DNA from 3 places in the Afipia sp. GW822-FHT03D08 genome. Region 2 is predicted to be linked to each of the others. Evidence: predicted binding sites of a transcription regulator. Region 2 holds the regulator's gene; each other region holds the start of a gene.
What was found. Region 2 encodes PhoB, which activates phosphate uptake and scavenging genes when phosphate is short. Its sites were predicted from a motif close to TGTCATNNANCTGTCAT; they were not measured.
Positions count from the first base shown of each region.

Region 1: the regulator PhoB is predicted to act here: its motif matches at 3,708-3,724, upstream of olsB (l-ornithine N(alpha)-acyltransferase).
Region 3: the regulator PhoB is predicted to act here: its motif matches at 1,058-1,074, upstream of AC1RM7_RS01605 (RNA degradosome polyphosphate kinase).

Region 1 covers NZ_JBXANK010000001.1:2,867,045-2,874,128, forward strand. The annotation lists partial or broken gene AC1RM7_RS14175 (YifB family Mg chelatase-like AAA ATPase) at 1-713, shown strand, start outside; gene AC1RM7_RS14180 (hypothetical protein) at 827-1,291, shown strand; gene AC1RM7_RS14185 (ATP-binding protein) at 1,426-3,681, shown strand; gene olsB (l-ornithine N(alpha)-acyltransferase) at 3,792-4,820, shown strand; gene coaA (type I pantothenate kinase) at 4,922-5,878, opposite strand; gene AC1RM7_RS14200 (phosphoribosyl-ATP diphosphatase) at 5,933-6,256, opposite strand; gene hisF (imidazole glycerol phosphate synthase subunit HisF) at 6,356-7,084, opposite strand, start outside.
Region 2 covers NZ_JBXANK010000002.1:585,379-592,462, reverse strand. The annotation lists gene pstS (phosphate ABC transporter substrate-binding protein PstS) at 1-894, shown strand, start outside; gene pstC (phosphate ABC transporter permease subunit PstC) at 1,005-2,003, shown strand; gene pstA (phosphate ABC transporter permease PstA) at 2,007-2,852, shown strand; gene pstB (phosphate ABC transporter ATP-binding protein PstB) at 2,849-3,676, shown strand; gene phoU (phosphate signaling complex protein PhoU) at 3,703-4,419, shown strand; gene phoB (phosphate regulon transcriptional regulator PhoB) at 4,447-5,157, shown strand; gene arsC (arsenate reductase (glutaredoxin)) at 5,221-5,625, opposite strand; gene AC1RM7_RS17690 (LacI family DNA-binding transcriptional regulator) at 5,775-6,788, shown strand; gene AC1RM7_RS17685 (FAD-binding oxidoreductase) at 6,934-7,084, shown strand, end outside.
Region 3 covers NZ_JBXANK010000001.1:336,851-343,934, forward strand. The annotation lists gene AC1RM7_RS01595 (CDP-alcohol phosphatidyltransferase family protein) at 1-285, shown strand, start outside; gene AC1RM7_RS01600 (P-loop NTPase family protein) at 335-1,018, shown strand; gene AC1RM7_RS01605 (RNA degradosome polyphosphate kinase) at 1,147-3,333, shown strand; gene ppx (exopolyphosphatase) at 3,353-4,882, shown strand; gene AC1RM7_RS01615 (2OG-Fe(II) oxygenase) at 4,958-5,698, shown strand; gene AC1RM7_RS01620 (glutaminase) at 5,823-6,758, shown strand; gene AC1RM7_RS01625 (DUF2735 domain-containing protein) at 6,874-7,050, opposite strand.

The DNA of each region.
Region 1 (7,084 bases), on a different contig from region 2:
CCGCGCTGACCGGCGGCGGCATGCGCGCCCGGCCTGGCGAGATCTCGCTTGCGCATCATGGCGTGCTGTTCCTGGACGAGCTTCCCGAGTTCGATGCACGCGTGCTGGATTCGCTGCGCCAGCCGCTGGAGAACGGCGAGGTCGCGGTCTCCCGTGCAAATCATCGCGTGACCTATCCGGCGCGGTTCATGCTGGTGGCGGCGATGAATCCGTGCCGCTGCGGACACGCCTATGAACCCGGCTATTCCTGCAAGCGCGGCCGCATCGACCGCTGCACGGCGGATTATCAGGGCCGCATTTCCGGTCCGCTGATGGACCGCATCGATCTGCGAATCGAAGTGCCGGCCGTCACCGCCTCCGACCTGATCCTGCCCGCACCGGCGGAAGGCTCCGCTGAGGTTGCCGCGCGCGTCGCGGCGGCCCGCGCCGTTCAGATCGCCCGCTATGGGGCCTTGGGCCTGCCGCACATCCGCACCAACGCGGAAGCGCCGGCTGCCGTGCTGGAAGAGATCGCGCAGCCCGATCCGCAGGGGCAGAAACTGCTGCGCGACGCCGCCGAAACCATGCGCCTGTCGGCGCGCGGCTATCACCGCGTGCTGCGGGTGGCGCGCACTCTCGCCGACCTCGACGGCGCGGACACCATCGGGCGGCTTCATCTCGCCGAGGCTCTGTCCTACCGCGCACTGGCTGAAGATTTACGCCGCGCGGCGTAGCTCATATCCGCGCCCGCAAACCCTTCAGTAACGATCTCTCTTTACACTTCAAGAACCATAAGCCGCCCTGTCGTGGCGGCTTTGGCGGTAAACAGTGTTGTGAGTGGCGTCCCATGTTGCGTGTCAAGATCCTGGCCTCGACCATTCCGCTCTTGCTGGCCGGCGTGGTCGCCGGCGGTGAACTGATCCCGAGCGCAAGTCCCTGCATCGCGCTTGGCCGCGCATCGATGCAGATCGCAACCGCGCCATGGCAAAATCCGCTTCACGTCAGCTTCACCGATGATCCGGAAGTCGCCACCGTGCGGGTTCAGATCGTCGACAACCCGGATATCGCCGATTTCACCGTGATCGACGGGGCGCGGACCGCCGAAGCCGACAGTTGCATGGTGACGCGCGAGACGACATTCGTCAGCATCGCCGACCACGCCACCCATGCGGACCCGGTGATCTATCTGTCGCGGGAGCCCGGCGCGGATTATCGCGTCTTCGTACAGTCGCGCGCCTTCAGCACGCGGGAGGCTGCGGCACTTGTTGTCGGCGCCGGAGGGCGCGTGCGCATGGCCGAGCGGTCGATGTGAGGCGTTAACGTCTCGTTAGCCACGTTTGGATCGCCGCCGGCGATCCGCGCGCGCTTCAAACTCTTCGAAACATCCCCAACACATTCTTGCGCGGACTTTCCTTACGCACGATCTCAACCGCGGAGCGGACACCAATGCTGCGAGCCTTGCGCATCCGATCCCGGCTTCGCCGTTTTAGCCGACGGCATCCCTGGATCACCCTCACGATCCGTTCCGTGATGATTTTCTCCGCGGCCTTCGGCGGCGCCTACGGGTTCATCACGGGAAGCCGCAGCGAGACCTACGATCCGCACAGCTTCGCCCTTGGCGCGAGCTTCCTGTTCGCGCTGGCCTGTCTGGCGCTTGCGACACTCAGCATGCGGATGCGCTGGCTGCGCAAGAAGATGCGCAAGATCGAGCTGCATAACGAAGCACTGGCTGACCGCAACTGGGAATTGAAGGGCGCCGAGGAACATGCCCGCAGCCTGTTCGAATCCCAGAGCGACCTGATCGTTCTGCGCGACAGCGACGGCCTGATCACGTCGGTCAATGACGCCTACTGCGCGCTCGCGCGCAAATCGCGCGAAGCCCTGATCGGGACTCGCTTTGCATTGCCCGTGCTGGAACAGGGCGCTATCGCAATCGAGCCGAGTGGCACACGCGTTCACGACCAGAAGATCGACAGCGCGATGGGTCCGCGCTGGATCGCATGGCGCGAGGGCCTTGTGCGCAGCGATGCCTATCAGCCCGCCGACCTGCAATGCGTCGGCCGCGACGTGACGGACCGCGCCGAGACCGAACGCGCGCTGGCCGAAGCGCGCGATCTCGCCAACTCCGCCAACCGGGCGAAATCGAAATTCCTCGCCATGGCGTCGCACGAGATCCGCACGCCGCTGAACGGCATCATCGGCATGAGCAACCTGCTGCTCGACACAGCATTGACCCCGGAACAGGCGACCTACGCAAAGGCCGTGAAAACATCCGGCGATGCCTTAATGGCGCTGATCGACGAACTGCTCGACTTCTCCAAGATCGAAGCGGGCAAGATCGACCTCGAGTATCGGCCGTTTACGTTGGCAGCGATGATCGAGGAAATCACCGAGCTGCTCGCGCCACGCGCGCAGGCCCGCAAGCTCGAGATCGCATCCTATGTCGATGAACGGCTGCCCACGGAAGTCATCGGCGACGCCGCGCGGTTGCGGCAGGTGCTGCTCAATCTCGCCGGCAACGCCATCAAGTTCACTTCGGTTGGCGGTGTCGCCCTGATCGTCGAGCCCGGCATCTGGCCGGGTGAAGTCTCCTTTCTCGTGCGCGACACCGGCATCGGCATCGCGCCGGAAGCGCAGCAAAGAATTTTCCGCGAGTTCGAGCAGGCCTCCGAAGGCACGGCGCGCAATTATGGCGGCACAGGTCTGGGACTCAGCATCAGCGAGCGCATCGTCCGGCGCATGGGCGGGCGGATTACGCTGGAAAGCGCCGAAGGCGCCGGTGCAACATTCGCGTTCTCGATCCCGCTTGCTGTGGCGGAACCCGGCGACAGCTCCGCTTCGCCCTTCCTTGCGCCCGATCTGACCGGCAAGTCCGTCATGCTGGTCGCGCCACAGACCATCGAAGCCTCTCTGATCGCGCGGCGGCTGGGACGCTGGGGTGCGCAGACCTGCACGGTCGCGGACGCCGACATCGCGCGTGCATTGCTGCCGGAGCGGTCGTGGTACGCGGTCCTGGCCGATTGCACCGGCAGCGACACCCGGTTGCAGGATTTCGCAGCAGCAGCCTCACATCACGCAACACATCGGATCGCGATGTTTACGCCCTCGGCGCGGCGCGACATGCCGACCGGCATCATGGCGTTGTTCACCGGCTATCTGGTGAAACCGCTGCGCGCGACGTCATTGGCCGCGCGGCTCTCGGCGTCCGGTGCAGCGCTGGTGCCGGAACTGCCCGGTGACAACGAGCCTGCGATTGAGCCATCGAGCATCGTCTCTCCGCAGACAGTCGCGCCGCGTGCACTCTCGATCCTCGTCGCGGAAGACAACGAGATCAACGCACTCCTGATCCGGTCCTTGCTGACGCGCATGGGCCACCGCACGGTCATCACCACCGATGGCGAGCAGGCTCTCGAATCGTGGATCGCCGCCGACGGTGCGGGCACGCCCTATGACGTGGTGCTGATGGATATCCAGATGCCGAAGCTGGACGGCATCGCGGCGACAAAACGGATTCGCGCGCTTGAGGCGGAACGCAGCCCGCGGCGCACGAAGATTCTCGCGCTGACGGCGAACACCCTGGTTGATGATCGCTACGCCTGCTTCGAGGCGGGCATGGACGGTTTTCTGGTCAAGCCGCTCGATCGCGAGAAGCTGATGGATGCGTTAGCGGCCATTCCTGCATCGCGCGCGATTGTTGCCTGATTTGCATCGCGCCGCGCGCGGCGCGATGTCATAAATCCGTATCACGACCATGATTATTGGTGCCTCAGGGCTGCGCTTGGCGAATCAATGCGCGCAGCCGCGAGGAAGCCATGAGCGGCAATAAACCGGCGCTGACGAAGCCGGATGCAAATTCCAGAACATTTGAGCGGCAGGCCGTTCGAAGCCCGCTTGAAGCGTTTCGCCAAAATCCGCTGGTTCAAATGCTCCGGCCTGCTCATGCGAAGTCGGCCGCGACGACGGCTGCCACCTGGCTGATGCCAAACCTTATGCATTCAAGCCTGCGCGGCGAGGCCGTGCCGGAGATGATGCAACCTGCGCGTCTCGGCAAGATCGGCGCGCTGGAAGTCCGTCTTGCGCAGACCAAAAGCGACGTGAAGCGGGCGCAGAAGCTGCGCTACAAGGTTTTCTACAAGAACGGCTCCGCCATCGCCGACGCCGCCACCATGCTGGCGCAGCGCGACAAGGATGCGTTCGACAAGATCTGCGATCACCTGCTGGTGGTGGATCACGCCGCCAAGCCGACCATGAGCGGCAAGCAGCCCGTGGTCGGCACCTATCGCCTGCTGCGCCAGGACGTCGCCGAAAAGCATGGCGGCTTTTACACCAACGATGAGTTCGACATTTCCGGCCTGATGCAGCGCCAGGCGGGCTTGAAGTTTCTCGAGCTCGGCCGCTCCTGCGTGCTGCCGCCCTATCGCACCAAGCGAACCGTTGAGCTTTTGTGGCACGGCGTGTGGAGTTACGTGCGCCGGCACAATCTCGATGTGATGATCGGCTGCGCCAGCTTCGAGGGCACCGATCCGGACCGGCTCGCGTTGCCGCTGTCGTTCCTGCACCACTTCGCGGCGGCGCCGGAAGGCTGGCGCGCCAGCGCGCATCCCTCGCGCCGGGTGGAAATGAATCGCATCGCGAAAGAGAACATCGATACCAAGGCGGCGCTGCGCATGCTGCCGCCGCTGATCAAAGGCTATCTTCGGGTCGGCGCCTTCGTTGGCGACGGCGCGGTGATCGACCACCAGTTTGGCACCACGGATGTACTGGTTGTCATGCCGGTGTCGGCCATCTCCGGCCGTTATCTCGATCACTTCGGCGCCGACGCGACGCGTCACGCGGCATGATCCACCTGACTGTCATTGCGAGCGCAGCGAAGCAATCCACTCTTGGGAGAAGCTGGATTGCTTCGTCGCTCCGCTCCTCGCAATGACGAAGAAAACTCTGCCTACAGCCGCCGTAACTGAACGTCCTCGATGATATGGTCGCTGCCCTTCTTCAGGATCAGCGTCGCACGCGGCCGGGTCGGCAGGATGTTCTCTTCCAGATTAACCAGGTTGATGGTGGTCCAGAGTTCAAGCGCCCTGTCGGTCGCTTCCTTGTCCGACAGCTTCGCATAGCGATTGAAATAGGACCGTGGATCGCGGAACGCCGTGTCGCGCAATGTGAGAAAGCGCTCGACATACCATTCGCGCAGGATCGGCTCCTCCGCATCGATATAGACCGAGAAGTCGAAGAAATCCGACACATAGGGCACAGCCTTGCCGTCGCGCGGCAGGCGTCCGGTTTGCAGCACGTTGACGCCTTCCACGATCAGAATGTCGGGCCGGTCGATTTCGACTCCCTCGTTGGGAATGATATCGTAGGTGAGATGCGAGTAGACCGGCGCGCGGACCGGCCGGCGACCGGCCTTGATGTCGGACAGGAAACTGAGCAGCGCAGGAAGATCGTAGCTTTCGGGAAAGCCCTTCTTCTGCATCAAGCCTTCGCGTTCCAGAATCTCGTTCGGAAACAGAAACCCGTCGGTGGTGACGAGATCGACCTTGGGCCGCGGTGACCAGCGCGCGAGCAACGCCTGCAGCACGCGTGCCGTGGTGGATTTGCCCACCGCCACCGACCCGGCGACGCCGATGATGTAGGGCATCTTGCGGTCCTCGATGCCGAGGAAGTGACGCTGCGCAACGAACAGGCGCTGCGCAGCCGCGACATAGAACGACAGCAGCCGCGACAACGGCAGATAGATTTCCTCGACTTCCTTGATGTCGAGGCGATCATGCATCGAATGCATCCGCGCGATTTCCTCGGCGGTCAGCGTCATGGGCATGTCGTCGCGCAGGGCGGCCCACTGCGCGCGCGAGAAAACGCGGTAGGGATTGTACTGAACCTGGTCGGCTCTCACATCCATGAGCCATTCCCTCCTGTCCGGAATCCGCGTGTCCCCGCGGGGGCCGGAATTGAACTAATCGCGCTTGCGCGCAGCTTTCTCTTCGAGGCCCGACATCAGCGTCCGTTGCGCCAGCGCATCTTCGACATCCGAGAAACTGATGCCCCGCGATTTCAGCAGCACCAGAAGATGGAAGACGAGATCGGCGCTCTCGGCGATCAGATGATCGCGATTGTTTTCAATGGCGGCGATCACGGTTTCCACCGCCTCCTCGCCCAGCTTCTTGGCGCAATGATCGGGGCCCTTGTCCAGCAGCTTGCGGGTATAGGACGTATCTCCCCCCGACGCCGCGCGGGCATCGATGGTGGCTGCCAGATCATGGATCGTAAAACGGCTCATAAAGCGCCTTCTATCACTTCCGTACCCCGGTAGGGAGCGCAAAGAGTTGATCAGATTCAGGTATTTGGCATACGGCAGACAGCCTTCCTCAACCGAGGCTCACGGGTCAAGCCGCATCGGCAAACCCGCGCGGACCATATGGTCCTTGGCCTGGCGGATGGTGAACTCGCCGAAATGGAAAATCGAAGCGGCCAGCACCGCGGTGGCGTGTCCCTCGCGGATGCCCGCGACCAGATGATCGAGATTGCCCACGCCGCCGGAGGCGATCACCGGAACCTTGACGCTGTCGGCGATGGCGCGGGTCAGATTGATATCGAAACCCTGGCGGGTGCCGTCGCGGTCCATCGAGGTCAGCAGGATTTCTCCCGCGCCCAGCGAGACCACTTCCTGCGCGTATTCGATGGCGTCGATCCCGGTCGACTTGCGGCCGCCATGGGTGAAAATCTCCCAGCGGTCCGAGCCGGTGCGTTTGGCGTCGATGGCGACAACAATGCACTGGTCGCCAAATTTCTCCGCGGCTTCCTTGACGAATTCGCGCCGGGCGACCGCGGCCGAATTGATCGACACCTTGTCGGCGCCATAGGTCAGAAGCGTGCGGATGTCGTCCACGGTGCGCACACCGCCGCCGACGGTCAGCGGCATGAAGCAGGCTTCCGCGGTTCGCCGCACCACGTCGAGAATGGTGCCGCGGTTCTCGTGAGTCGCGGTGATGTCGAGGAAGCAAAGCTCATCAGCGCCTGCCGCGTCATAGGCAATCGCGGCCTCGACCGGATCACCCGCGTCGCGCAGATCGACGAAATTGACGCCCTTGACGACGCGGCCGTCCTT
Region 2 (7,084 bases):
GCTGACGCTTACAAGAAAGAGACCGGCAACGGTCTGAACTACCAGTCGATCGGTTCCGGCGCCGGAATCAAGCAGATTCAGGCCAAGACCGTGACCTTCGGCGCGACCGACGCGCCTCTCAAGGCTGAACAGCTTGAGAAGGATGGCCTCATTCAGTGGCCGATGGTGATGGGCGCGATCGTGCCTGTCGTGAACCTCGAAGGCATCAAGCCGGGCGAACTGGTGCTCTCCGGCGAACTGCTGGGCGACATCTATCTCGGCAAGGTCACCAAGTGGAACGACCCCGCAATCGCCAAGCTGAACCCGAAGCTGACGCTGCCGACCGATGCCATCACCGTGGTGCGCCGTTCGGACGGTTCGGGAACGACCTTCAACTTCACCGACTATCTGTCCAAGGCCAGCCCTGAGTGGAAGGCCAAGGTTGGTCAGGGGACCGCTGTTGAATGGCCCACCGGCGTCGGCGCCAAGGGCAACGAAGGCGTAGCCGGCAACGTCGGCCAGACCAAGAACTCGATCGGTTATGTCGAGTATGCCTATGCCAAGCAGAACAAGCTGACCTACACTGCGATGATCAACAAAGCCGGCAAGACCGTTCAGCCGACCGTTGCTGCGTTCCAGGCGGCGGCTTCCAATGCTGATTGGGCCAAGGCTCCGGGCTACTACGTGATCCTGACCGACCAGCCGGGCGAAGCTTCGTGGCCGATCACCGCCGCAACCTTCATCCTGATGCACAAGACCCCGGTCGACAAGGCTGCCTCTGCGGAAGCGATCAAGTTCTTCAAGTGGTCGTTCGAGAAGGGCGCCAAGATGGCTGAAGAGCTCGACTACATCCCGATGCCTGAGCCGGTGGTCAAGCTGATTGAAAAGACCTGGTCGGCTGACATCAAGAGCTAAGCAAATGTTCCGGAGGAGAGGCTTGCCTCTCCTCCGTTTTCTTGGACTACCGCTGGCGTAACGACGTGTGCGGCCGGCAACTATGTAAGTGAATGGGACAGGGGACTAGCGTGGCAGAGATGGCGGTTCAGAGCACCTCAATGGAAGCAGCCGGACCTTACGATCGCGCAAAAGCTCTGAGCGCATTCAAGTTCGGCGACAAGGCATTCTACTGGACCACCAGGGTCTGCGCGATCGCCGTCTTGCTTATTCTCGGTGGCATTATTCTATCGCTGATCGCAGGCGCATGGCCCGCGATGAAGGAATACGGGTTTGCATTCCTCTGGACGCAGCGCTGGGCGCCGTCCGCTGATCCTCCGGTTCTGGGCGCGCTTGGCCCGATCTACGGCACGCTGATAACCTCGGTGATCGCGATGATTATCGCCATCCCGGTCGGTATCGGTATCGCGATCTTCCTGACCGAGCTTTGCCCGCAGTGGCTGCGCCGTCCGATCGGCATCGCCGTCGAACTGCTCGCAGGCATTCCGTCGATCATCTACGGCATGTGGGGCTTCTTCGTACTTGGCCCATTCCTGGCAAACTCATTCCAGCCTTTCATGATCCGGCTGTTTGACGGTGTGCCCGTCCTCGGCACGATTTTCGCGGGGCCGCCGTCCTACCTCAGCCTGTTCAATGCCGCGCTGATTCTGGCCATCATGGTGCTGCCCTTCATCACCGCGATTTCCGTCGACGTGTTCAAGACGGTGCCGCCAGTGCTGAAGGAGGCGGCCTATGGTGTCGGCTGCACCACCTGGGAAGTCGTCCGCAACGTCGTGATCCCTTATACCAAGGTCGGCGTGATCGGCGGCATCATGCTCGCACTCGGCCGCGCGCTCGGCGAGACGATGGCGGTGACATTCATTATCGGAAACTCGTTCCGGATATCCTCATCGGTCTTTGCTCCGGGCACGACAATTTCAGCGGCCATCGCCAGCGAATTTGCCGAAAGCGACGGTCTGCATCAGTCCGGTCTCATTCTGCTTGGCTTGCTGTTGTTCGTGCTGACGTTCTTCGTGCTCGCAGCAGCGCGGCTGATGCTGATGCGTCTTGAAAAGAAGGCGGGGAACTAAGTCATGAACCCGATCTATGCCTCTCGCCGCCGCTGGGACATCGTCATCCGGTTCTTGTGCCTTGGCGCAGCTGTTTTCGGCGTGACCTGGCTCGCGCTGATCCTGTTCACACTGTTCTACAACGGCTTTGCTGGCCTGCATCTCGGTGTCTTCACCGAGAATACGCCGCCGCCCGGATCCACCGACGGCGGATTGCTGAACGCCATCGTCGGCTCGATCATCATGACGGTGCTTGGCGTCGGCATCGGCGCGCCGATCGGATTGTTCGCCGGCACTTATCTCGCCGAATACGGCAAACACGACCGCCTGACCTCGGTGATCCGCTTCATCAACGACATCCTGTTGAGCGCGCCATCGATCATCATTGGTTTGTTCGTGTATGGTGCGGTCGTTGTACCGATGGGCGGCTTCTCGGCGCTGGCCGGCACGCTGGCGCTTGCGGTGATCGTGATCCCGGTCGTGGTGCGCACCACCGAAGACATGCTTGGTCTCGTGCCCAATCCGCTGCGTGAAGCAGCATCTGCACTCGGTCTTCCGCGTTCGCTCGTCATTAAGCGTATCGCTTATCGCGCTGCGCGCGCCGGCCTCATCACCGGCGTCCTGCTGGCGACGGCACGCGTTGCTGGCGAAACCGCCCCGCTGCTGTTCACCGCGCTAAGCAACCAGTTCTTCAGTCTCGATCTGACCAAGACGATGGCGAACCTGCCGGTCACCATCAACAACTTCGTCCAAAGCCCCTACGACTACTGGAAACAGCTCGCATGGACCGGGGCTTTGCTTATCACCTTGACCGTACTTGCCCTTAACATTGGCGCGCGCATTCTCGGCGCCGAGAGGACATCGAAATGAACGAGCAGCTTTCTGTCAGCGTAGATCTTTCCCGCAGCCCCGTACCGGGTGGTATTGGCCGGCTTGATGCGCGGCCCAAGGTGACCGCGCGAGATCTGAATTTCTATTATGGCGAGCACCACGCCCTGAAGAGCATCAATCTTGTTCTCGGCGAGAACCGCGTGACCGCCTTCATCGGTCCGTCAGGCTGTGGCAAGTCGACATTGCTGCGCATCTTCAATCGCATGTATGACCTTTATCCCGGTCAGCGAGCGGTCGGCCAGTTGATGCTGGACTCGACCAATATTCTCGATCCGAAACTGGACCTGAATTTGCTGCGCGCCAGGATCGGTATGGTGTTCCAGAAGCCGACCCCGTTCCCGATGACGATCTATGAGAATATCGCGTTCGGTATCCGGCTCTATGAAAAGATTTCGAAGTCCGAAATGGACGGCCGCGTCGAGGCCGCGTTGAAGGGCGGCGCGCTCTGGAACGAGGTCAAGGACAAGCTGAACGCCAGCGGCCTCAGTCTGTCCGGCGGCCAGCAGCAGCGCCTGTGCATCGCACGCACTGTCGCCGTCCGTCCTGAGGTCATCCTGTTCGACGAACCTTGCTCGGCGCTCGATCCGATCTCGACCGCCAAGGTCGAAGAACTGATCCAGGAACTCAAGGAGGACTACACGATCGCCATCGTGACGCATAATATGCAGCAGGCGGCGCGTGTGTCTGACAAGACAGCGTTCATGTATCTTGGTGAGCTGGTCGAGTTCGACGATACCAACAAGATATTCACTTCGCCGACCGACCGGCGCACACAAGATTACATCACCGGCCGCTTCGGCTGACGCGCATTCGCGGGAGAAAACATATCATGGCTTCAGATCATACCGCCAAAGCGTTCGACGACGACCTTCAGGAACTCAACCGGCTCGTGGCCGAGATGGGCGGACTGGCAGAACGGCAGATCGTCGATTCCGTCGATGCGTTGATCCGGCGCGACGTCGCGCTGGGCAAGCGCGTTGTCGCGGCCGACCTCGAGATCGATAAACTGCAGCACTTGATCGAGGAACGCGCGGTGCTGACGATCGCTCGCCGCCAGCCGATGGCGGTCGATCTGCGTGAAATCGTCAGTTCGATGCGCGTTGCCACCGATCTGGAGCGCATCGGCGACCTGTCGAAGAACATCGGCAAGCGCGTCGCAGCGCTCGACAGCGATTTCCATCCGCTGAAGCTGATCCGTGGCCTTGAACACATGACCGACCTCGTTCAGTCGCAAGTCAAGTCGGTGCTCGATGCATATGCGGCGCACGATCTGCCTGCCGCGATGACCGTCTGGAAGGGCGACGAAGAGGTCGATGCAATCTGCACGTCCCTGTTCCGCGAGCTTCTGACCTATATGATGGAAGACCCGCGCAATATCGGTTTCTGTATTCACTTGATGTTCTGCGCCAAGAATATTGAACGGATCGGCGACCATGCGACCAACATCGCCGAGACGGTTTTCTACATGATCGAAGGCCAGCAGATGCTCGATCAGCGCCCGAAGGGCGACATGACGAACTTTGCAACGGCCGCGTCAGGCAGTTAATTTGTAAGACGAACTAAAGGACTTGAAATGAGCGCCCGAATTCTTGTGGTCGAGGACGAAGAGGCGTTGACCACGCTGCTTCGCTACAACCTGGATGCCGAGGGCTACGACGTCGAGACGGTTGCCCGCGGCGACGATGCGGACACCCGGCTCAAGGAACATGTTCCCGATCTCATCGTGCTCGACTGGATGCTTCCAGGCCTGTCCGGGATCGAGCTTTGCCGCCGGTTGCGTGCACGACCCGAGACCAAGCAGATTCCGATTATCATGCTGACCGCGCGCGGCGAGGAAAGCGAAAGGGTGAGGGGCCTTGCGACCGGAGCGGACGACTATATCGTCAAACCGTTCTCGGTGCCGGAACTGCTGGCGCGTGTGAAGGGTCTGCTGCGGCGCGCAAGTCCCGAACGCCTCGCGACCGTTCTCGCCTTTGGCGACATCGAACTAGATCGTGACCGGCGGCGCGTTGCCCGTTCTGGCCGCCCGATCGACTTGGGCCCGACCGAATACCGGCTTCTGGAGTTCTTCCTGGAACACCCGGGGCGTGTGTTCAGCCGCGAGCAGCTGCTCGATGGCGTGTGGGGCCGTGACATCTATATCGACGAGCGCACGGTGGACGTACACATCGGCCGTCTCAGGAAGCTGCTGAATCTTGGGCGCGAGTCGGATCCGATCCGCACGGTTCGTGGCGCGGGCTACGCGCTTGACGATCGCTTCGCCAAGGCTGATTCGCAAAACTGAGTCGCAAGTTGCCTGACCTTCACCTCGCATAAGCAGGGTGTTGGTCATCGGCAGCGACGTGCCTCACACAGGGTTGACGACGTCGCCGTCTTCCTTGACGAACCTGCCTATGTGCGGATTTGGCAGAACGTCAAGCACAGCCTCCGAGGGCCGGCACAGCTTGACGCCCTTAGGTGTCACGACGATCGGCCGATTGATCAGGATTGGGTGTGCGAGCATCTGATCGATCAGATCATCATCTGTCCATTTCGGATCGCCGAGCCCAAGCTCGGCATAGGGTGTGCCCTTCTCGCGCAAAAGCGAGTGCACAGAAACTCCCATCGCCGCAATGAGCTCGATCAGTTCTGAGCGGGTGGGCGGCTGCTTCAGATACTCGATAATTGTGGGCTCGATGCCGCTTTGCCGGATCATTGCCAGCGTGTTGCGGGACGTTCCGCAATCCGGGTTGTGATAGATGGTGACGTTCATGGCTGCATCCGTCTTTTAACCAGGCCAATCCGGTTTTCGACCGCTCAAGCCTTGTACGTTGACGGCCGGAATGCGTCGAGTCCGGGCCTTGCGCTTGCTTGTTTTATAGAGCCTCCAAGTCTACGCTCGCCGCGCTAACGTCGTTTGGGATGCAGGAATCGATGAGGCCGAGGCTAGCCGATGTTGCACGTATGGCGGGGGTCGACGTATCCACCGCTTCACGGGTGCTGCGCGGCGAGGAGAGCCAGCGCATTCGTCCAGAGACGCGAGAGCGGATTCTCGAAAGCGCTCGTAGTCTGGATTATTCACCAAATACGCTCGCGCAGGGTTTGCGAACGTCACGCAGCCGGACGCTCGGTCTCATCGTTCCGCAACTCGATAACCCGGTGTTTGCGTCTGCCATTCGCGGTGCCGAAAAATCCTCCGCACGGCATGGCTATTCGTTGCTGATTGCGCACCGGGAGTCGGGCGCGACCGACGCCGTCTATCACCGTCTGTCTCACGGCAACCGCGCCGACGGGCTGCTGGTTGCGAGCCTCGACGATGACGCCCTGTTGCGCGAAGAGCTTGAATCGACCCATACGCCATTCGTGCTGCTCAACCGGCAACTGTCGGGCAGCCCTTATTGTGTCGTGCTCGACAGCCGCGCCGCTGCGGCAATTGCCGTCGATCATTTGGCGCAGATGGGTCACAAGCGGATCGCACATCTTGCGGGCCGTCCCGGCGGGTTCAACGCCGGCGAACGACTGGCCGGATATCGCGACGGATTGAAGCGGCACGGTATTCCGTTCGATCCGAAGCTGGTCGCCGTTGCTGGATACACGGCGGAGGGCGGAGCGGATGCGATGCGCAGTCTTCTTGCACTGAAGCCGACGGCTGTTCTTGGCGCCACGCTGGTCACCGCGGCGGGTGCGATGGCTCTGTTGCATGAAGCGGGTCTGCAAATTCCACGCGACATATCGGTGATGGGCCTGCACGATGCGCCGGTTGCCACAATGCTTTATCCGCAATTGACGTCGGTGAAGATGCCTACGGAGTTGATGGGTGAAATTGCTTCCGATCTTCTGATCGATCTTTTGAACGGCGGTACGCCGCAACCTGTCGCGCCTCTCGCGCCAGACGGTCTCGTCATCCGCGCTTCCACAGGCCCAGCCCCGCGCTAAATTTTAACTTGACCGCAGGGGCCGTTTGTAAGACGTTTGAACAAACGATTGTGCAAGCCATTTGTTCAATCACGAGAAAATATAATGCGATCAGGGGAGTGCGCCGAGTGAGCGTGGCGAATTTGGCCTCTGAAAAGGGGCTGTCATGACTGCAACCACCATCGCCGCCGTGCGCGAAACCGATCGTGTCGATGAAAGCCTCGTCTCTGCTTTTGGGGCAATCGTCGGTAATGACAACGTTCTAGCATCATTCGATCAGCGCCTCGGCTATGCGCGCGATCGCCTGCCATTCGCTG
Region 3 (7,084 bases), on a different contig from region 2:
GTCATTCTCGTGGTGTCGCGCGACTTCATGATCGTGGGCGCGGTGATCATCTCGTGGCTGCTCGACAATCCGGTTCCGATGAAGCCGTTGATGGTCTCCAAGCTGAACACCGTGGCTCAGGTGGCGTTCGCGGCGCTGGTGCTGGCCTCGCTCGGCTTCCAGTTCAATGCATCGCCCTATGAGGTCATTCTGGCGGGTTTCGTGACGGTCTTGACGCTGCTTTCGGTGTCCTTCTATCTCGTGGAGTGGGCACGGCACATGAGCGCGACTGCGCCAATCCCGTGATACGATTTCACAAGCCGCATGTTGCGTACGGTTCGGCCAGGAGTCTTGCGTGGTAGCTCGCGTCCGCCCTCGTCAGTTGGCCTTTGCGCTGCCGCATGCCGAAAGCCTGACGCGCGACAATTTCCTTGAGGGTTCTGCCAACGCACAGGCGCTTGCGCTGATCGACGCATGGCCTGACTGGCCCAATCGCGTGATGATGCTGGTGGGGCCGGAGGGTAGCGGCAAAAGCCATCTTGCATCGATCTGGGCCGCCGAAGCCGGCGCACGGTCGGTTGCGGCCCATACGCTGACCGCGGCCAATGTCCCCGGCGAACTCGCGACCGGGGCGCTTGTGGTCGACGATCTCGATCCCGCGGCCTTCGACGAGCGCGCGCTATTCCATCTCTTGAATCTCGCCCGCGAGGACGAAGCCTATGTCCTGATGACCGGGCGGGCGCTGCCTTCGGTGTTTCCGGTGGAATTGCGGGATCTGCGCTCGCGGCTGCGTGCGGTACCGGTGGTCGCGCTGACCCCGCCGGACGACCAGTTGTTCCGCGCGCTGATCGTCAAGTTCTGTGCAGACCGCCAGATGACCGTAGACGAGGGGCTCGTGAGTTACCTCTCGACCCGCATCGAGCGGTCGTTCGCTGCGGCGCGGCGGACGGTCGAATTGCTGGACGAGGAGGCGCTGCGGCTGCGCCGGCCGGTGACCCGCGCCCTCGCCGCGGAACTGCTGAAAGATCCTGCGGCCTGACCGCGCAGGGCTTGGTCCTTAAGACTTCCTGGCCCATCATGTCATCGAACTGTCATGACACTGGCACATTGTCTCCGTGGAACAGGCCTAAGTTTGGGGCCAAATGACGTGAAATAGGGTCTCGCTTCATGGATGCCGCGCAAACTGCTGTAAAAAAAGAAGAAAATGAAGAGCTAGCGCTCGCGTCGGCGATCGGATCGGGCCCGGAACGCTTCATCAACCGCGAACTCTCGTGGCTTCATTTCAACCGCCGTGTGCTCGAGGAAGCGGTCAATCCGAACCACCCGCTGCTGGAGCGGGTCCGGTTCCTGTCGATTTCTGCCAATAACCTTGACGAGTTCTTCATGGTCCGCGTCGCGGGCCTCAAGGCGCAGGTCCGCGAAGGCATTACCGAGCGCAGCCCGGATGGCTCGACGCCCACCGAGCAACTCGCCAAGATCAATGAGACCGTCTCGAAGCTCGCGAGCGACCAGCAGGCGATCTGGCGCGATCTGCGCGCCGCTCTTGCCGAGGTCGGCATCGTTCTGGTCGACGGCAAGGACGTCACCAAGGCGGAAAGCTCCTGGATCGAAGATCACTTCCTTCACAACATTTTCCCGCTGCTGACGCCGCTTGCGATCGACCCGGCGCATCCGTTCCCGTTCATTCCGAGCCTCGGCTTCACCATCGCGCTGCATCTGGCGCGGGTGTCCGACGGCAAGGCGATGAACGCGCTGATCCGCATGCCGGGCAAGATCGACCGCTTCATCCGGCTGCCTGTGGGCAAGGACGGCTCGGTCCGTCTCATCACGCTTGAACAGGCCACGGCACTGTTCATCGGCCGGTTGTTCCCGGGCTACGTGGTCAAGGGTGAGGGAGCGTTCCGCATCATCCGCGACTCCGAACTGGAAATCGAAGAAGAAGCCGAAGATCTTGTTCGCCTGTTCGAGTCGGCGCTGAAGCGCCGCCGCCGCGGATCGGTGATCCGCCTCGAAATCGAAGCTCATATGCCCGACGACTTGCGCGCCTTCGTGCAGCGCGCGTTGTCCACTCCTGATGATGACGTGCTGCTGGTTGACGGTGTGCTGGCCATGAACGAGTTGTCGCAACTGACACGGCTCGATCGTCCCGATCTCGAATTCACGCCCTATGTGCCGCGTCATCCCGAGCGCGTCCGCGACCACGGCGGCGATATCTTCGCGGCGATCCGTCAAAAGGATCTCATCGTCCATCACCCTTATGAATCGTTCGACGTCGTCGTGCAGTTCCTGCAGCAGGCCGCGCGTGATCCGGATGTGGTTGCGATCAAGCAGACGCTCTATCGCACCTCGCGCGATTCACCGATCGTGCGCACGCTTGCCGAAGCCGCCGAAGCCGGCAAGTCGGTGACCGCGCTGGTCGAACTGAAAGCGCGCTTCGATGAAGAAGCCAACATCCGCTGGGCGCGCGATCTCGAACGCGCTGGCGTTCAGGTGGTCTATGGATTCCTCGAACTCAAGACTCACGCCAAGCTGTCGCTGGTGGTGCGCCGGGAAGGCGCGGGGCTGACGACTTATGTTCACGCCGGGACCGGCAACTATCATCCGGTCACTGCGCGCATCTATACCGACCTGTCGTATTTCACATCCGATCCGGTGATCGCGCGCGATGCTGCGCGTGTCTTCAACTATATCACCGGCTACGCGGAACCGCGCGACATCGAGAAGATGGGCGTGTCGCCGCTGACACTGCGCAAGCGGATGCTCGAACACATTCACGGCGAAGCGAACTTCGCGCGGCACGGCAAGCCGGCGGCGATCTGGCTGAAGATGAACTCGCTGGTCGATCCCGACATCATCGACGCGCTCTATGACGCCTCGCAGGCCGGCGTTTCGATCGATCTGGTGATCCGCGGAATCTGCTGTCTGCGTCCCGGTGTTCCCGGACTTTCGGAGAACATCCGGGTCAAGTCGATCATCGGCCGGTTCCTTGAACACGGGCGAATCTACTGCTTCGGCATGGGCCATGGCCTGCCGAGTGCGAAGGCTGCTGTGTATATCTCGTCGGCAGATATGATGCCGCGCAATCTCGACCGCCGGGTCGAGGTGTTGTGCCCGCTGCAAAATCCTACGGTGCATCAGCAGGTTCTCGAACAAATCATGGTCGCGAACCTGAAGGATAATGAACAGAGCTGGCAGTTGTTGCCGGACGGGTCGTCAACGCGTATGAAGGCCGCGAAAGGCGAGGAACCTTTCAACGTGCACGATTACTTCATGACGAATCCGAGTCTGTCAGGCCGTGGAAAGTCGCTTAAAGAATCTTCGCCACGCCGTCTTACGCGCCGTTCGGAGCGTTAGTGGTTCGAAGAACGAATCCGTGAGCCCGGCACTCGTTCGCGAGCGGCCTCGTCCTGCGCGCAAACCATCGAAAAGCGTCGCCGTCATCGACATCGGATCGAACTCGGTCCGTCTTGTTGTCTACGAGGACAAGACGCGCAATCTCGCACCGATCTTCAACGAGAAAACACTTTGCGGTCTCGGCCGCGAAGTGCAGTCGACCGGACTGCTCGCGGCAGACGCCGTCGAAAAGGCGCTGGCGGCGCTCAAGCGGTTCAAGGCGCTTTGCAAGATCATGAAGGTCGGCGAGGTCCATGCGATCGCCACCGCAGCTTGCCGCGACGCGACCAACGGGCCGGACTTCATCGCCAAGGCCGAGCGCATCTGCGGCTGTCCCATCAATATCCTGTCGGGCGCGCGCGAAGCGAAGCTGTCTGCGCTCGGCGTCGCGTCGGGCGTCTACAAGCCGGACGGCATCGTCGGCGATCTCGGCGGCGGCTCGCTCGAACTCATCGATGTGCGCGGCCAGCGCATTCGCTCGGGCACGACACTGCCGCTCGGTGGCCTCGCGTTGCAGGATGCGTCGCAGAAATCGCTGAAGAAGGCGGAGCGTATCGTCGCCGCCGGGCTGACCGGATTGCCGCAGCTCAAGGCGGGCGCGGGCCGGACGTTCTATGCGGTCGGCGGCACATGGCGCGCGCTGGCACGCATCCATATCATCCAGAGCGGCTATCCGCTGCACGTGATGCACGGCTACACCATTCCAGCGGCCGACGCGCTGGACTTTGTACGGCGGCTTCGCCGTCTGGCCGCAAGCAATACACTCGCCGACATCGAGACTGTTGCCGATGCCCGCCGCCCGCTGCTGACCTACGCGGCGCTCGTGCTCGAATACATCATCCGCGTCGCGAAGCCGAAGAATATCGTGTTCTCGACCTACGGCGTTCGCGAAGGATTGCTCTATGAGATGCTGCCTGAAAAGGAGCAGCAGAAAGACGGGCTGATCGCCACGGCGCAGACCATGAACGAACTGCGCGCGCGTTCGCCGCGCCACGCCGACGATCTGATCGTGTGGACCGACAAGCTGTTCAGGGTCGCGGGCCTGCGCGAAAGCGAGGACGAGAAGCGGCTGCGTCATGCGGCGTGCTGGCTGTCCGACGCAGCCTGGCGGGCCCATCCGGATCATCGCGGCGAGCAGTCGCTCGATTTCATCATCAACGGGAATTTCGGCGCGGTGACTCACGAGGGCAGGGTGTTTCTCGCGCTCGCGGCCTATTATCGCTACGCCGGATTGAACGCGGAGAACGAGGCGCCGCAAGCCGTGCGTGCGCTCATTCCGCCCGCGATGGTCGATCGCGCGCGCCTGATCGGTGCCGCCTTCCGCGTTGCCTTCATGATATCCGCGGCGCAGCGCGGCGTGCTGCCGCACACGCATTTCCGCAATCAGGGCCGCAAGCTTATCCTGGCGTTCGACAAACGGGCCGCAGATCTTGCCGCCGACCGTGTCGTCAATCGCTTCAAGCAGCTCGCCCGTCTGATCGGGCGCACTGCCACGATCGTGAAGCCGTAGTTCCATCCCGCCGGAAATCGGGTGGAAGGCCCGTCGCCATTGAATTAGTTCGGGGCATCAGACAGGAGCCCGGACATGGTCGCATCAGCAAAAGTCAAAACGCGGGCGTCGCAGGCGCCGACGCGTGTCGGGGCGATGGACTGGCCCGACATCGCAACGCATCTCGATGGCAATGGCTGGGCGGTTCTGCCGCGGCTGCTGTCACCCGATGAATGCGGTTCGCTCGCCGGTCTCTATGGCGAGGATGGCATCTTCCGCAGCCACATCATCATGGCACGTCACGGCTTCGGGCGCGGCGAGTACAAGTATTTTTCCTATCCGCTGCCGGATATCATCTCGGCATTGCGGACGGCGCTGTATCCGCAACTGGCGCCGATCGCCAATCGCTGGAACGAGTCGATGGGCATCGACGTTCGTTATCCCGCGGAGCACGCCGATTTCATCACGCGCTGCCACAAGGCCGGGCAGACCCGGCCGACGCCTTTGCTACTCCAGTACAACGCGGGCGACTACAATTGCCTGCATCAGGACCTGTACGGCGAGCATGTGTTTCCGTTGCAGGTCGCAGTCCTGCTGTCGGAACCGGAGCGCGATTTCACCGGCGGCGAGTTCGTGCTCACGGAGCAGCGTCCGCGCATGCAGTCACGCGCAGCGGTGGTGCCGCTGAAGCAAGGCGATGCCGTGGTGTTCGCGGTTCATCACCGGCCGGTCCAGGGCACGCGCGGGACCTATCGCGTTAATTTGCGCCATGGCGTCAGCCAGCTCCGTTCCGGTCACCGGCATACCGTCGGCATCATTTTCCACGACGCAAAATAACAGGCAGTCCACGGCGATTTGAGCGGCGTTTGTCGCTTTTGGCGCGCCTGTCGCGTTGGCACGGTTGTCGCATATGACCACGTTCGATAAGACCGTGTGTCCGCAATCAGAAGCCGAAGCCGCAATGAGCAATGCTACCCTGGATCGCGTCGTCAAGGAAATCGCCGACGAGATGATCGAAAGAAAGGATCGCGGAGACGTCGCGACCTATATTCCCGAACTGGCTGGCGTTGATGTCAACTCGTTCGGTCTCGTCGTGGTCGATTCCAGCGGACATATCGCGGCGGGCGGGGACGCCGACACGTCGTTTTCGATTCAAAGCATTTCCAAGGTGTTCACCTTCACACTCGCATTGGGCATGATCGGCGACAAGCTGTGGCAGCGGGTGGGGCGCGAGCCGTCGGGCAGCCCGTTCAACTCGATCGTTCAGCTTGAGCGCGAACGCGGTATCCCGCGCAATCCCTTTATCAATGCCGGCGCGATCGCCGTGACCGATGCCATTCTGTCCGGGCATCAGCCCCGCGAAACGCTGGGCGAAATCCTGAGATTCATGCAGTTCCTCTCAGGCGACTCCTCGATCAAGATCGACGAGTCTGTCGCGGCATCCGAGCAGCGCACCGGTTTTCGCAACATCGCGCTCGGCAATTACATGAAGTCGTTCGGGGTTATCGAAAATCCTGTTGAACTGACGCTCGGCGTCTATTTCCATCAATGCGCAATCGCCATGTCGTGCCGCCAGCTTGCGATGGCGGGGCGGTTTCTCGCGCACTCGGGTCGCAATCCGTCGACTGGATTTCTGGTCGTGCCGCCGGAGCGGGCGCGGCGCATCAACGCCGTGATGCTGACATGCGGGCATTACGATGGCTCGGGGGAGTTTGCCTATCGGGTGGGTTTGCCCGGCAAGAGCGGCGTCGGCGGCGGCATCCTGGCCATTGCGCCGGGCAAGGCCTCCATCGCGGTCTGGTCACCGGGTCTCGATGCCAACGGCAACTCCCGGCTGGGCCGTGATGCGCTTGAAACTCTCAGCAAACGGATGGGCTGGTCGATCTTCGGTGCGTAACGGGCGGGGCATACGCCCGAAGGAAAAGGGCCGAAGCGCTATGCTTCGACCCTTTATTTGACGTCGCTGGTCACCGGGCGGTCAGGCCACCCGGGCGTCATGGCGGCGCGGGGCATCAGTGTTCGCTGCCCCGTTTGGCGTCTTCAATAGCGGCTTCGTGGTACCAGCCGCTGCCGGAGACGGCGTAGTCCAGTGTCGGCTTGGCAGGCTCGCTACGGCTGCTGAGCGCCGCACGGCCACCAACAGGGAATTGGTAGATCTTGGCCGTCGGCTGGGTCGAATTAGGTGTCATTCCAGTCTCCTCTTGTTGCGCGGTTATCGCGTGG